2 linked regions of the Cytobacillus sp. IB215665 genome follow. The main gene of each other region encodes a partner of the protein of the gene in region 2 in a complex. Links are inferred from orthologs where the notes say so. Each region holds a gene or a part of one and is shown on either strand. Other genes may lie near its edges.

Region 1 (3,884 bases), on a different replicon or contig from region 2:
AGTCTTCACATGTGTCCCTTTACGCCCGGAAACGATTGGAGCAAGAACTTGCATTTTCGTTCTCTCAGGGTATTGCAAAATGCGATCAACCATCTGCTCTATCGTTTGAGATGTAATTTCTATATGATGATTAGGACATACTGGACGTCCTACACGAGCATATAATAGCCTTAAATAATCATATATTTCAGTAACTGTACCGACTGTTGATCGAGGGTTACGACTTGTCGTTTTTTGGTCTATCGATATGGCTGGAGAAAGCCCATCGATTGCATCGACATCAGGTTTGTCCATTTGTCCTAAGAATTGACGTGCATATGCTGATAATGATTCAACATAGCGCCGTTGACCTTCCGCATAAATGGTATCAAATGCTAACGAAGATTTACCTGAACCAGAGAGACCAGTTAAGACAACAAGCTGGTCTCTTGGTATTGTGACGTCGATGTCTTTTAAATTATGAGCTCTAGCTCCTTTGACAATGATTTTATCCTTTACCATGCTCTTATTTTCATCCTTCCGCTTTTAACTCGATCAATATGTCACGCAGTTCAGCTGCACGTTCGAAGTGGAGTGCTTTTGCAGCATCCTTCATTTCTTTTTCCATATCTGCAATTAGCTTTTGTCGTTCTGTTTTGGTCATTTTTACTTTTGGTTTGTTTGTTTCGTATGTTTCTTGATTTTCCGCTGCATAAGTTGCCTGTATGACATCTCGGACTTCTTTTCTTATTGTTTTTGGCGTAATGCCGTGCTTTTTGTTATGAGCTTCTTGTATTTCACGACGCCGCTTCGTCTCTTTAATGGCAATATCCATTGAATTGGTCACATGATCGGCATACATAATGACTCTACCGTTTTCATTACGTGCAGCCCTTCCCATTGTCTGGATTAGCGACCTTTCCGATCTTAAGAATCCTTCTTTATCGGCGTCTAAAATAGTAACTAGAGAAACTTCTGGTATATCTAAACCTTCCCTTAATAAATTTATACCAACGAGTACATCAAATTTACCAAGTCGGAGATCACGTATAATCTCTATTCGTTCAAGCGTTTTAATTTCTGAGTGGAGATATGTAACTTTTATGCCTATTTCTTTGAGGTAATCTGTTAGGTCCTCTGACATTTTCTTTGTCAATGTTGTAACTAGCACGCGTTCTTTTCTCGCTATACGCACTTGAATTTCCCCGATAAGGTCATCAATTTGTCCTTCAATTGGGCGCACATCGATTAATGGATCTAATAACCCTGTTGGGCGAATAATCTGTTGAACCATTTCAGGAGAATGCTCCAATTCATAAGGACCAGGTGTTGCTGATACATAGACTATTTGGTTCACATGCTCCTCAAACTCTTCAAAACGTAACGGGCGGTTATCTAATGCTGATGGCAACCGAAAACCATGATCTACAAGCATCTGCTTTCGAGCTTTATCACCGTTAAACATACCTCGAATTTGTGGTAATGACACATGTGATTCGTCAATAACAATTAGAAAATCATCAGGAAAATAATCAATCAGCGTATATGGTGTGGATCCCGCTTCACGGAGTGTTAAATGCCGCGAATAATTTTCAATTCCAGAACAAAAACCCATTTCCCTCATCATTTCCAGATCATATCTAGTACGTTGCTCAATTCTTTGGGCTTCAAGTAATTTGTCATCGTCACGAAGCTCTTTCAAACGCTCTTCAAGTTCTTGTTCAATATTTTTCATGGCAATTTGCATTTTTTCTTCTCGTGTTACGAAATGTGATGCAGGAAAAATAGCCACGTGTTCACGCTCACCGATAATTTCCCCTGTTAAAGCGTCGACTTCACGTATACGATCAATCTCATCTCCAAAAAATTCTATGCGTATACAATGTTCGTCTCGTGATGCTGGAAAGATTTCAACTACGTCTCCACGTACCCGAAACGTTCCTCTCTTAAAGTCAATATCATTTCTGTCATATTGAACATCGACGAGTTTTCTAAGCATTTGATCACGCTCTATTTCCATTCCAACACGTAATGACACGACGAGCTCACTATATTCCTCTGGGGAACCTAGACCATATATGCAAGATACACTCGCAATAATAATAACGTCCTTCCGTTCAAGTAATGAAGAAGTTGCTGAGTGACGCAGCTTATCAATTTCATCGTTTATACTGGCGTCCTTTTCAATAAAAGTATCGGTTTGTGGAACATACGCTTCAGGTTGATAATAGTCATAATAACTAACAAAATATTCCACAGCATTATTAGGAAAAAACTCTTTAAACTCACTATATAGCTGTCCTGCAAGCGTTTTATTATGAGCAATAATTAAAGTAGGTTTATTAACTTCCTTAATTACATTAGAGATCGTAAACGTTTTTCCCGTACCAGTTGCCCCTAATAATGTTTGATGCTTTTTCTTTTGTGTAATACCGTCTACAATTTCAGTAATTGCCTGTGGCTGGTCACCAGACGGTTTAAAAGCTGAGACTAACTCGAACTGATCCATTTTTGACGAAAGCCCCCAATCCCGTAGTAGTTGTATTATCATTGTACCATATTTTATCATTAATTAAACAAAAATACGAACTTATATTCGTTTTTTAACAAATCACCATTACTTTAAAGAAAGAAAATAACAGGGCACCTTTCGTAAACTTTGTCGCAATAGTTGCTATAATTGAAGATTAAAACATCATTTTACTTAACAGTCATCGTTTTATAGAAGAAAAGATGCCGCGAAACTCTAGTTGTGTACTTGTTTATATGTTAGTACGAAACAACATTTTTTATTGATACAAGATTAAAATGGATGAAAATGATATTAAATGGATAACTTCTAGGTTTGCACTCGGGGTATCGCTCCTCGTATATTTTTTAGAGGTTTCTGTTATTTATCGTAGAATGGCATTATGTAGAGTTTTAAAGAAAACTTAGCAAGCACAGGGAAAGGTAAACATCAATAAATTGTAACTTACACTTAAGAAAAAGCTTCATTTTCTCATCCAATAGTATGGTATTTATTTTATAATAGCAGCTTTCTTGAGCTATACATTTCTGATAGATGGGGATAATTATGCTCTCATCTCTACAATAGGAGTATTTGTATTTCCGCAAAAACTTTCTTATTACTGAATTAATTCTACATCATTATACAAAACTATAGGGTCTGACCCTAGCTGCTACAACACATTAACGCAGCGGGAGTCAGACCCCTTATTTTTCTAGCATAATTGTTAAGCTAATGAGTGTCACGAGGATTGTGGCGCCCATGTCTGCTAGAATGGCAATCCATAAAGTTAGCCAGCCAGGGATTGTTAATAAAAGCGCAATGACTTTTAACCCTAGTGCTAAAGTGATATTAAGTTTAATCGTTCTATTCACCTTTTTCGCAATGGATACAGCACTGGGCAGTTTACCTAGATGGTCTTGCATTAAAACAATATCAGCCGTTTCAATCGCACTATCTGTTCCTTTTCCCATCGCTATGCCAAGATCAGCGACCGCTAGAGCAGGTGCATCATTTATACCGTCACCAATCATCGCTACTTGTCCATGCTCATGTATATTTCTTATTTTATCTACTTTTTCTTCTGGAAGAAGGTTTGCGTAAAAATCTGTTACGCCTACTATTCTAGCTACCTTTTCAGCTGTTTTCCCGTGATCACCCGTAAGCATAATTGTATGTTTTATACCCTTTTTGTGGAGCTCTTTCATAACAACTTTACTTTCCTCACGTATCTCGTCAGATATACCAAAGATTCCTAACACATGCTGTTGATCAGCGACGATAACTAGTGTGAGCCCTTCGCTCTTTAGGCGATCAATATCTAACTGTTTATTTTCATCAAAGTGTATGTGAGGCATACTTTTTTCATTACCGACAAAATAAGTTTTGTCACTAA
Region 2 (7,943 bases):
CTTTCGTAAGCTCTACAACTCTATCTAATACTTGGTCATATGCTTCTTCAAGAATAACAGCACGAGAGCAAGCTGAACATTTTTGACCGGAGAAGCCAAATGCTGAAGCAACAATTGATTGTGCTGCTAATTCTAGGTCAGCTTCTTTATCTACTACTATCGTGTCTTTTCCACCCATTTCAGCAATAACACGTTTTAACCAAAGTTGTCCATCGTGAACTTTTGCTGCACGTTCATTAATACGTACACCTACATCACGAGAACCCGTGAAACTTATGAAACGTGTACGAGGGTGATCCACCAAGTAGTCACCAACCTCTGCACCACTACCTGGAATGTAGTTTACAACGCCTGCTGGAAGCCCTGCTTCTTCTAGTACTTCCATGAACTTCGCTGCAACAACTGGTGTTGTGCTAGCTGGTTTTAATAAAACGGTATTTCCAGATACAAGTGCAGCTGTTGTCATACCAGCCATAATTGCAAACGGGAAATTCCACGGTGATATGATGACACCTACTCCAAGAGGTATGTAGTTGTATCGATTATATTCAATTTTGCGACTTTCAATTGGAACACCATCTTTTAACGATAGCATTTGACGTCCATAATATTCCAAGAAATCAATAGCCTCAGCAGTGTCAGCATCCGCCTCTCTCCAAGGTTTACCTGCTTCTTTAACAAGTAATGCTGAAAACTCATGCTTACGACGTCGAATGATTGCCGCAGCACGGAATAAAATGTCCGCTCGCATTTCCGGCTTTGATTTACGCCATGTTTTAAATGTTTCGTCAGCAACTTGCATTGCTTTTTCAGCAAGTTTTTGATTAGCTTTTGATACAGTACCAATTAGTTCATCTTTTTGTGCAGGATTTACTGAAGTGATTTTATCCTCAGTTGTAATTCGTTCCCCACCAATAATTAGCGGATAATCTTTACCTAAATAAGATTCAACAGTTGCAAGCCCTGCTTCAAATGCTTGTTTGTTTTCCTCTACAGTAAAGTCAACAAATGGTTCATGCTTGTATGGTAATACCATTTTTCGTTCCTCCCCACTGTTTTAAGCGTTTACACACATTACATTTACCATTCTAACTGATAAAATCAGTTACATCAAACATGGTGTAAATAGTCGGAATTTTAAAAAGAATAGTACACTTTAACTATGCTCTTTTTATTCAGGTCATAGTACAATTACACGTAAAATAAGAGAGTTTGTAACATCATCATCATTTTGTTTAGACTCAGTTACTAAGTGACGTAATCCAAAGCAGTGTAGCTGTCCATGTAACCATTTTTTAGAAGATAAGATGTTACGAAACTCTCGATGTATTTTTGAACTTGTTTCTGAGACTTATTATTGAAAAATATGAACGAAAGGTTCTTCTTCACCAGCTTCACGAATAACAATACTTTCTTGGCCTCTAACTGATGATATATACATCTGCAAGGATATATAGTTAGGGAATATTTCCATGGCCTCATTTGTTACGTATTGCGTAAAGCCAATGACTTCTGACTTACCATAGAATTGCATCGGTATTTCTATCGTCATTTGTTGAAGAGTATCATCTTTGTAGAACCCTTTGCCGATAATACCTGTGTAGTTTGGGAAAAATTGAGCAATGCTATCTTTAAGCCTATTAAATGTAACGACATCCTCACGATGTTCGTTTTCAGCGTCGTCGGAAGGAAATAAATAATATTTTTCATTAATATCAGACCATTTATCAATAGATGAACTATCTGCTTTAACATTTCCTTGTGTAAAGAAATTTCCGGGTACAATCGAAGATTTGCTTTGTTGCTCAAATAATGCTACAACAATTGGAATATTCCCAAGCCCGTCTATTAATTTCACTCGCCTTACAACTTCTTCGGCAATCTTCTTACCCTCTTTCTCAAGCACAGATCGATCAATGTTAACTTCTCTATCATATCCTTGCTCTTGTTTGTAATAATGAACCGAGTTTAATGCAAGACCTATGACAATCCCGCCTAATTCAACAGTTTGTTCATCTTTCTCTACTAAATAATTATGTTCTAAAATATGTGCAAGATAGATAGGACTTTCTTGATTTAAATCTGTGAGAGTTGCATTAGCAGTCGTATCAATACTTGGATTTAACCCTAAATCTACATAATTTGGATCCTCGTTAAGTTTTTCTTGAAGCTGTTCTGGTGTCAATTTTCGACTTAACCAGCTTTGGACCGTCTGGCGATCTAAATACTGTCCTTCTTGGAAAAAATATTCATCTGGAGAAAAGGTATCTTGTGCAATGCGCATAAGTCCTCGTTCCACTTCATCTATGTCATATCGTGTATTGAGTCCTGAAACAACCAGCCCTCTTGATTCACTTGGTTTGATTTGATTATCCTCAGTTAAAACTGTTCGATAAAACTGATCAGAAATTTGATACTTAGGAATGATTGCTTGTTCAGTTGTATCTTCTGATTCATTAACAATTTCTTGTTGCTTCTCAAACTTCGGTGCACACGCAGAGAGTAGTAATAATGTTGATAAAGTTAAGGCAATAATTTTCCGCAATATCATACACCTCTTATTTTTCAAATTCCGTAATTAATCGTTGTTCGTCCCAAACTTCTATTGAGAGCTGTTTAGCCTTAGTTAATTTAGAACCTGCTGCTTCACCTGCAATGACTAAATTAGTACTTTTACTCACACTTCCCGTTACTTTTCCGCCTAAAGCTTCAATCTTTTCTTTTGCATCGTTTCTAGTAAGTTGTTCAAGCTTCCCAGTTAATACAACTGTTTTTCCTGCAAAAAATGAATCGCCGCTTTCTGATGAAAGGGCTTTTACTCCAGTAAAGCTTGTATTTACCCCTAAGCTGTTCAGTTCCTCAATCAATGCTTGAACTTCAGAGCTTGATAAATATGTAACAATCGATTCAGCCATTTTTTCTCCAATTTCATTTATGCTAATTAACTGTTCGAATGTTGCTGCTTGAAGTTTTTCAATTGTCTCAAATTCCATAGCCAATGTCTTAGCAGCCTTTGCTCCAACATGGCGAATCCCTAGACCAAATAATAAACGCTCTAATGAATTATGCTTCGAATTGTTTATGGCTTGAATGAGATTTGTAGCCGATTTCTCACCCATACGTTCCAGATTTAGCAACTCTTCCTTAGTTAACTTATATAAATCAGCAACATCCACAATCAACTGATTCGCAAATAGTTGTGTGATGACTTTTTCACCTAAACCATCTATATTCATCGCATTTCGAGATACAAAGTGAATCAGCCCTTCACGAATTTGAGCAGGACATTTAGGGTTAATACATCTTAACGCAACTTCTTCCTCTAACCTAACAAGCTCACTATTACACTCTGGGCAATGTGTAGGCATATGGAAGCTTAACTCATCTCCAGAGCGCTTTTCAACAATAACATTGACAACTTCTGGTATAATGTCTCCGGCTTTTTTAATCGTAACGTAATCGCCAATTTTAATGTCTTTTTCTCGAATCAAATCTTCATTGTGCAGAGATGCTCTTTGTACAGTTGTCCCAGCTACTTGCACAGGCTCTAAAATAGCTGTAGGTGTAATCACACCAGTGCGTCCAACACTAAGCTCAATTTCTAATAGCTTTGTAACAACTTCTTCAGCTGGAAATTTGTAAGCAATTGCCCAACGAGGACTTTTAGCAGTAGCGCCTAACTGATCTTGTTGTTCCAAAGAATCAACCTTAATAACTATGCCATCTATATCATAAGCAAGGTTCGGACGTTTTTCATGCCAGCTTAAAACATACTCGATAACATCCTCTATATTCCCACAAATTTTTTTCTCGTTACTCACTTTAAAACCTATATTCTCCAAAAAAGCTAACCCTTCACTATGAGACTGGATATTTGTAGCACTCACTTCCGCGATATTATATATAAATATAGACAAATTTCTAGAGGCTGCTATTTTTGTGTCAAGTTGTCTAAGCGACCCAGCTGCTGCATTTCGAGGATTTGCAAATGGTTCTTCTCCTAGCTGTATTCTGCCCTCATTTAATTTCTTAAATGAGGACTTTGACATATAAGCTTCTCCACGAACTTCCAAACTAACTGGCTTATTTAGACGCAATGGAATTGATCGAATGGTCTTTAAATTAGCTGTGATCTCTTCTCCAACGGTACCGTCTCCCCTTGTCGCACCGCGAACAAATACCCCGTCTTCGTATTTGAGTGATACAGCTAAACCATCTATCTTCAGTTCACAAACATATCTAATTTCGTCCCCTACTTCTTGACGTACACGTCGATCAAAATCAAATAAATCAACTTCATTAAATGCGTTTCCAAGACTAAGCATCGGCACATCATGTTCCACTTTCGAAAATGAATCTAGTACTTTCCCCCCAACGCGCTGTGAAGGAGAGTCAGCTGATTTAAGATCTGGAAACTGTTCTTCAATCTCAAGTAATTCTTGCATTAATTGATCATATTCGTAATCAGAAACTGTCGGTTGGTCTAGTACATGATACTCATAGTTGTATTTAGTTATTAATGTACTCAATTCTTGTACACGTTTTATCGCTATTTGTCGATCCATCTGTTCACCCTCCTTCATAAATACACACTTTTAGAGTTTATAACATCGTTATTGGATAAAGAGATGTAAATAATTTTTCTGACTTACTATTACACAAAGTAAATCTCTTTAGTTCATTCAATTGTAAAAAGCCTACTTCTATACTTGGATCTTAAGATTTAGTAATAGGAGCAAATTTAGCTAACAAGCGCTTTATACCTGTTGGACTTGGAAAAGCTATATCCAGCTCTTTTCCTTCACCTTCTCCTTTTACACTAACCACTGTCCCAGTTCCCCACTTTTTATGTGAAGCTTTGTCACCTACTTGCCATTCAATCGTATCTCCACCAGTTGATTTTGCTACTGATTTGAAGCTAGTTTTTGACATGGAACTTCTAGATGTGAATGGGGTATTTTGCTTTTGACTATCTACGATAACATCGAGTAATTCTTCAGGAATTTCTCCTATAAACCTCGATTCACTATTCATCGTCGTTCGTCCAAACAAGGTTCTCATTTCAGCATTTGACAAATGTAGTTCTTTTTCTGCACGTGTAATTCCAACATAAGCTAGTCGACGTTCTTCCTCCATTTCAGCCTCTTCATCAAGTGAACGACTATGTGGAAAAACTCCTTCTTCCATGCCTAATAGAAATACAACAGGGAACTCAAGTCCTTTTGCTGAATGTAAAGTCATAAGAACGACAGCTTCCTTATCCTGCTCTTCCTCTTCATCTAAACGGTCGATATCTGCAACTAGAGCAAGATCAGTTAGAAATGCGACTAAACTTTTATCATCATTTTGCTTTTCAAAATTTGTTGTAACCGATAAAAATTCTTCTATATTTTCTAATCTGCTCTGTGATTCTAGCGTCTTTTCATTTTTTAACATTTCTCGATAGCCACTTTTTTCGAGGACTTCTTCAACTAACTCCGTTATAGATAAATACTCTTGCATGCTAGTCCAATGGTGAATCATATTACGAAAATCTGTTAGGGCATTTTTAACTCTCGTACTTACACCAATCATGTCTATTTCCCCAAGGGCCTGAAACAATGATAACTCATTGGCGATCGCATAGTTTGCAATTTTATCTACAGAGGCAGCTCCTACCCCACGTTTTGGTACATTAATAACCCTCGTTATACTAATATCGTCGTCGGGGTTGGCAATCACACGTAAATAAGCAAGAATATCTTTTATTTCCTTACGGTCATAGAACTTAATACCACCAACGATTGTATAGTTGATATTTGATTTTAATAATACTTCCTCCACAACCCTAGATTGTGCATTTGTTCTGTATAAAATTGCAAAATCCGAAAGCTTCTTGCTTCCACTACCCACAAGGTCATTGATTTTTCCAGCAGCATACTGAGCTTCACTAAATTCATTATTTGCACGGTAATATGAAATCCTATTACCTTCTGGATTATCTGTCCAAAGATTTTTAGGCTTTCTGTTCATATTTTGTTCAATCACCTTATTTGCTGCTTGCAAGATGCGTTTAGATGATCGATAATTTTGTTCTAATAATATAACATTTGCATCTGGGTAGTCTTTTTCAAAAGATAAGATATTTGCAATGTCCGCTCCACGCCATCGATAAATAGACTGGTCAGAATCACCTACGACACATAAATTTTCTAGTCGTTCTGCTAACATTTTTACGAGCATATATTGGGCGCGGTTCGTATCTTGGTACTCATCAACATGAATATACTGAAACTTGCGCTGGTAATATTCAAGCACTTCTGGTACACGTTTAAATAAGTGAATAGTAGACATAATGAGATCATCGAAGTCTAGCGCTTGATTCTTTCTAAGACGGCTTTCATATTCACTATATACATTACTTACTGTTTCTTCATAATAGCTACCCGTTTGCTTACTATATTCTTCAGCGTCAATCAATTCATTTTTGGCACTACTAATTGTTGATAAAATCGTTCGAGGGTCAAACTTTTTAGGGTCAATATTCTTTTCTTTAAGTATGTTTTTTACGACTGATTGCTGATCTGAAGAATCTAGAATTGAGAAATTTCGATTTATACCAATTCTGTCAATATCCTTACGTAAAATTCGTACACACATAGAATGAAACGTAGATATCCAAATTTCTTCAGCGGCTGGGCCTAGAAGTGATTGAATACGGTCCTTCATTTCTCTTGCCGCTTTGTTTGTAAAAGTAATCGCTAAAATATTCCACGGAGCAATTTCTTTTTCTGTCATCAAATATGCGATTCGATGCGTTAATACCCTAGTCTTACCGCTACCTGCTCCTGCCATGATCAGAAGTGGCCCATCTGTTGCCTTTACTGCCTCTTGTTGCTGTGGATTTAATCCTGTTAACAATCTTTCACTAATATACTGCATGTCCTCACCGCCTATACAAACGTACGTTCTATTTTATCGTATATTTAACATTTTGACAAACTACTCTTTTATTACTTCAACAGTTTCCAGAGCAGCATCAATATTTGAATAAATAATATTACCAACTACTATCGTATCTGCATACTTAGCCATCTCCAAGGCATGTTCCTTTGATGAAATTCCGCCACCATAAAATAACCTCGTATGAGATAACTCGTTTTTGACATCTTTAACAATGTTTACATCACCGTATGTTCCGCTATATTCAAGATAAAAAATTGGTAGGTGATATAAATTTTCGGCGATCCGTGCATATGCAATCACATCTTCATTTGATATGGAAGTGTTAGCTTCTGTTAGTTGTGCTGCTTTACTGTCACCATTTAATATGCAGTATCCTTCAACTAAAATTTCTTCCCAATTCATAATATCTCCATACTCTTTAATAGCTTGATGGTGCATACCAATGGTCCATTGAATATTTTGGCTGTTTAATACAGTAGGAATAAAATAAAAATCAAACCCTGGGGTTACAGAAGCAATTGTAGAAATCTCAAGTACGCAAGGAACTGTATAACGTCGAATTCTTGACATTAAATGTAGTACATTTTCAAGTGTGACACCATCACTACCCCCAACAAGAACTGCATCAGTACCTGATTCACATATTCTTTCTAAATGTTCATCTGAAATCTCTTTATTTGGGTCAAGCTTAAAGACATGACGCCATTCCCTATAATCATACATTACCTATGCTTCCTCCAATCAAATATCCATTAAACTATTATAACAGAAAAGTGCTCGCGCACAGGTATTCCCACCAAGCACAACTCCTTTTTTAAGGGTGATCTACACTCCGATATATGAGTTAAGTGACCTCAAATGTGCGGATAGAAAATTTCATACGCGCTGGAAATAAGTATTAAGTATTTTTTCTTTTGTCTGTTTTCACATTAATTGTTGTTTTTCATTCTAAGTAATAGATGGGTATAAACTAGCTTCTTTGCTCATTTTAAATAAGG

Evidence for each region. The genes of interacting proteins can lie anywhere in the genome.
Region 1: the proteins of pcrA (region 2) and uvrB are in contact, whole or in part, in a crystal structure (PDB 7EGT), measured with the Thermus thermophilus proteins. The link is inferred for Cytobacillus sp. IB215665 from one-to-one orthologs. Residues at the interface, in WP_096412145.1 of Thermus thermophilus: His654, Arg656, Phe657, Gln666, Asp668, Glu669, Lys680, Arg681, Leu682, Ser683, Lys685, Tyr686, Ala687; in WP_096411307.1 of Thermus thermophilus: Glu23, Leu25, Arg26, Asp27, Gly28, Glu29, Arg30, Phe31, Arg55, Glu326, Asp327, Phe328, Glu379, Ser382, Gln383, His398, Gly400, Arg401.

The regions. Positions count from the first base shown.
Region 1 is NZ_JAXBME010000001.1:411,213-415,096, reverse strand. What follows is about bases 1-2,992. They hold uvrB (excinuclease ABC subunit UvrB), read right to left. Parts: upstream 2,489-2,992; coding sequence 512-2,488; downstream 1-511. Other genes in these bases: uvrA (excinuclease ABC subunit UvrA), read right to left, coding at 1-501. Also shown: SLH52_RS01710 (heavy metal translocating P-type ATPase), read right to left, coding at 3,196-3,884. UniProt on the Escherichia coli protein: The UvrABC repair system catalyzes the recognition and processing of DNA lesions. A damage recognition complex composed of 2 UvrA and 2 UvrB subunits scans DNA for abnormalities.
Region 2 is NZ_JAXBME010000005.1:19,494-27,436, reverse strand. What follows is about bases 4,320-7,265. They hold pcrA (DNA helicase PcrA), read right to left. Parts: upstream 6,922-7,265; coding sequence 4,717-6,921; downstream 4,320-4,716. Other genes in these bases: SLH52_RS08370 (heptaprenylglyceryl phosphate synthase), read right to left, coding at 6,982-7,265; ligA (NAD-dependent DNA ligase LigA), read right to left, coding at 4,320-4,565. Also shown: pruA (L-glutamate gamma-semialdehyde dehydrogenase), read right to left, coding at 1-1,036; SLH52_RS08385 (CamS family sex pheromone protein), read right to left, coding at 1,355-2,545; more of ligA, read right to left, coding at 2,559-4,319; more of SLH52_RS08370, read right to left, coding at 7,266-7,668. UniProt on the Escherichia coli protein: A helicase with DNA-dependent ATPase activity. Unwinds DNA duplexes with 3'-5' polarity. Translocates on single-stranded DNA with 3'-5' polarity. Initiates unwinding more efficiently from a nicked substrate than double-stranded DNA.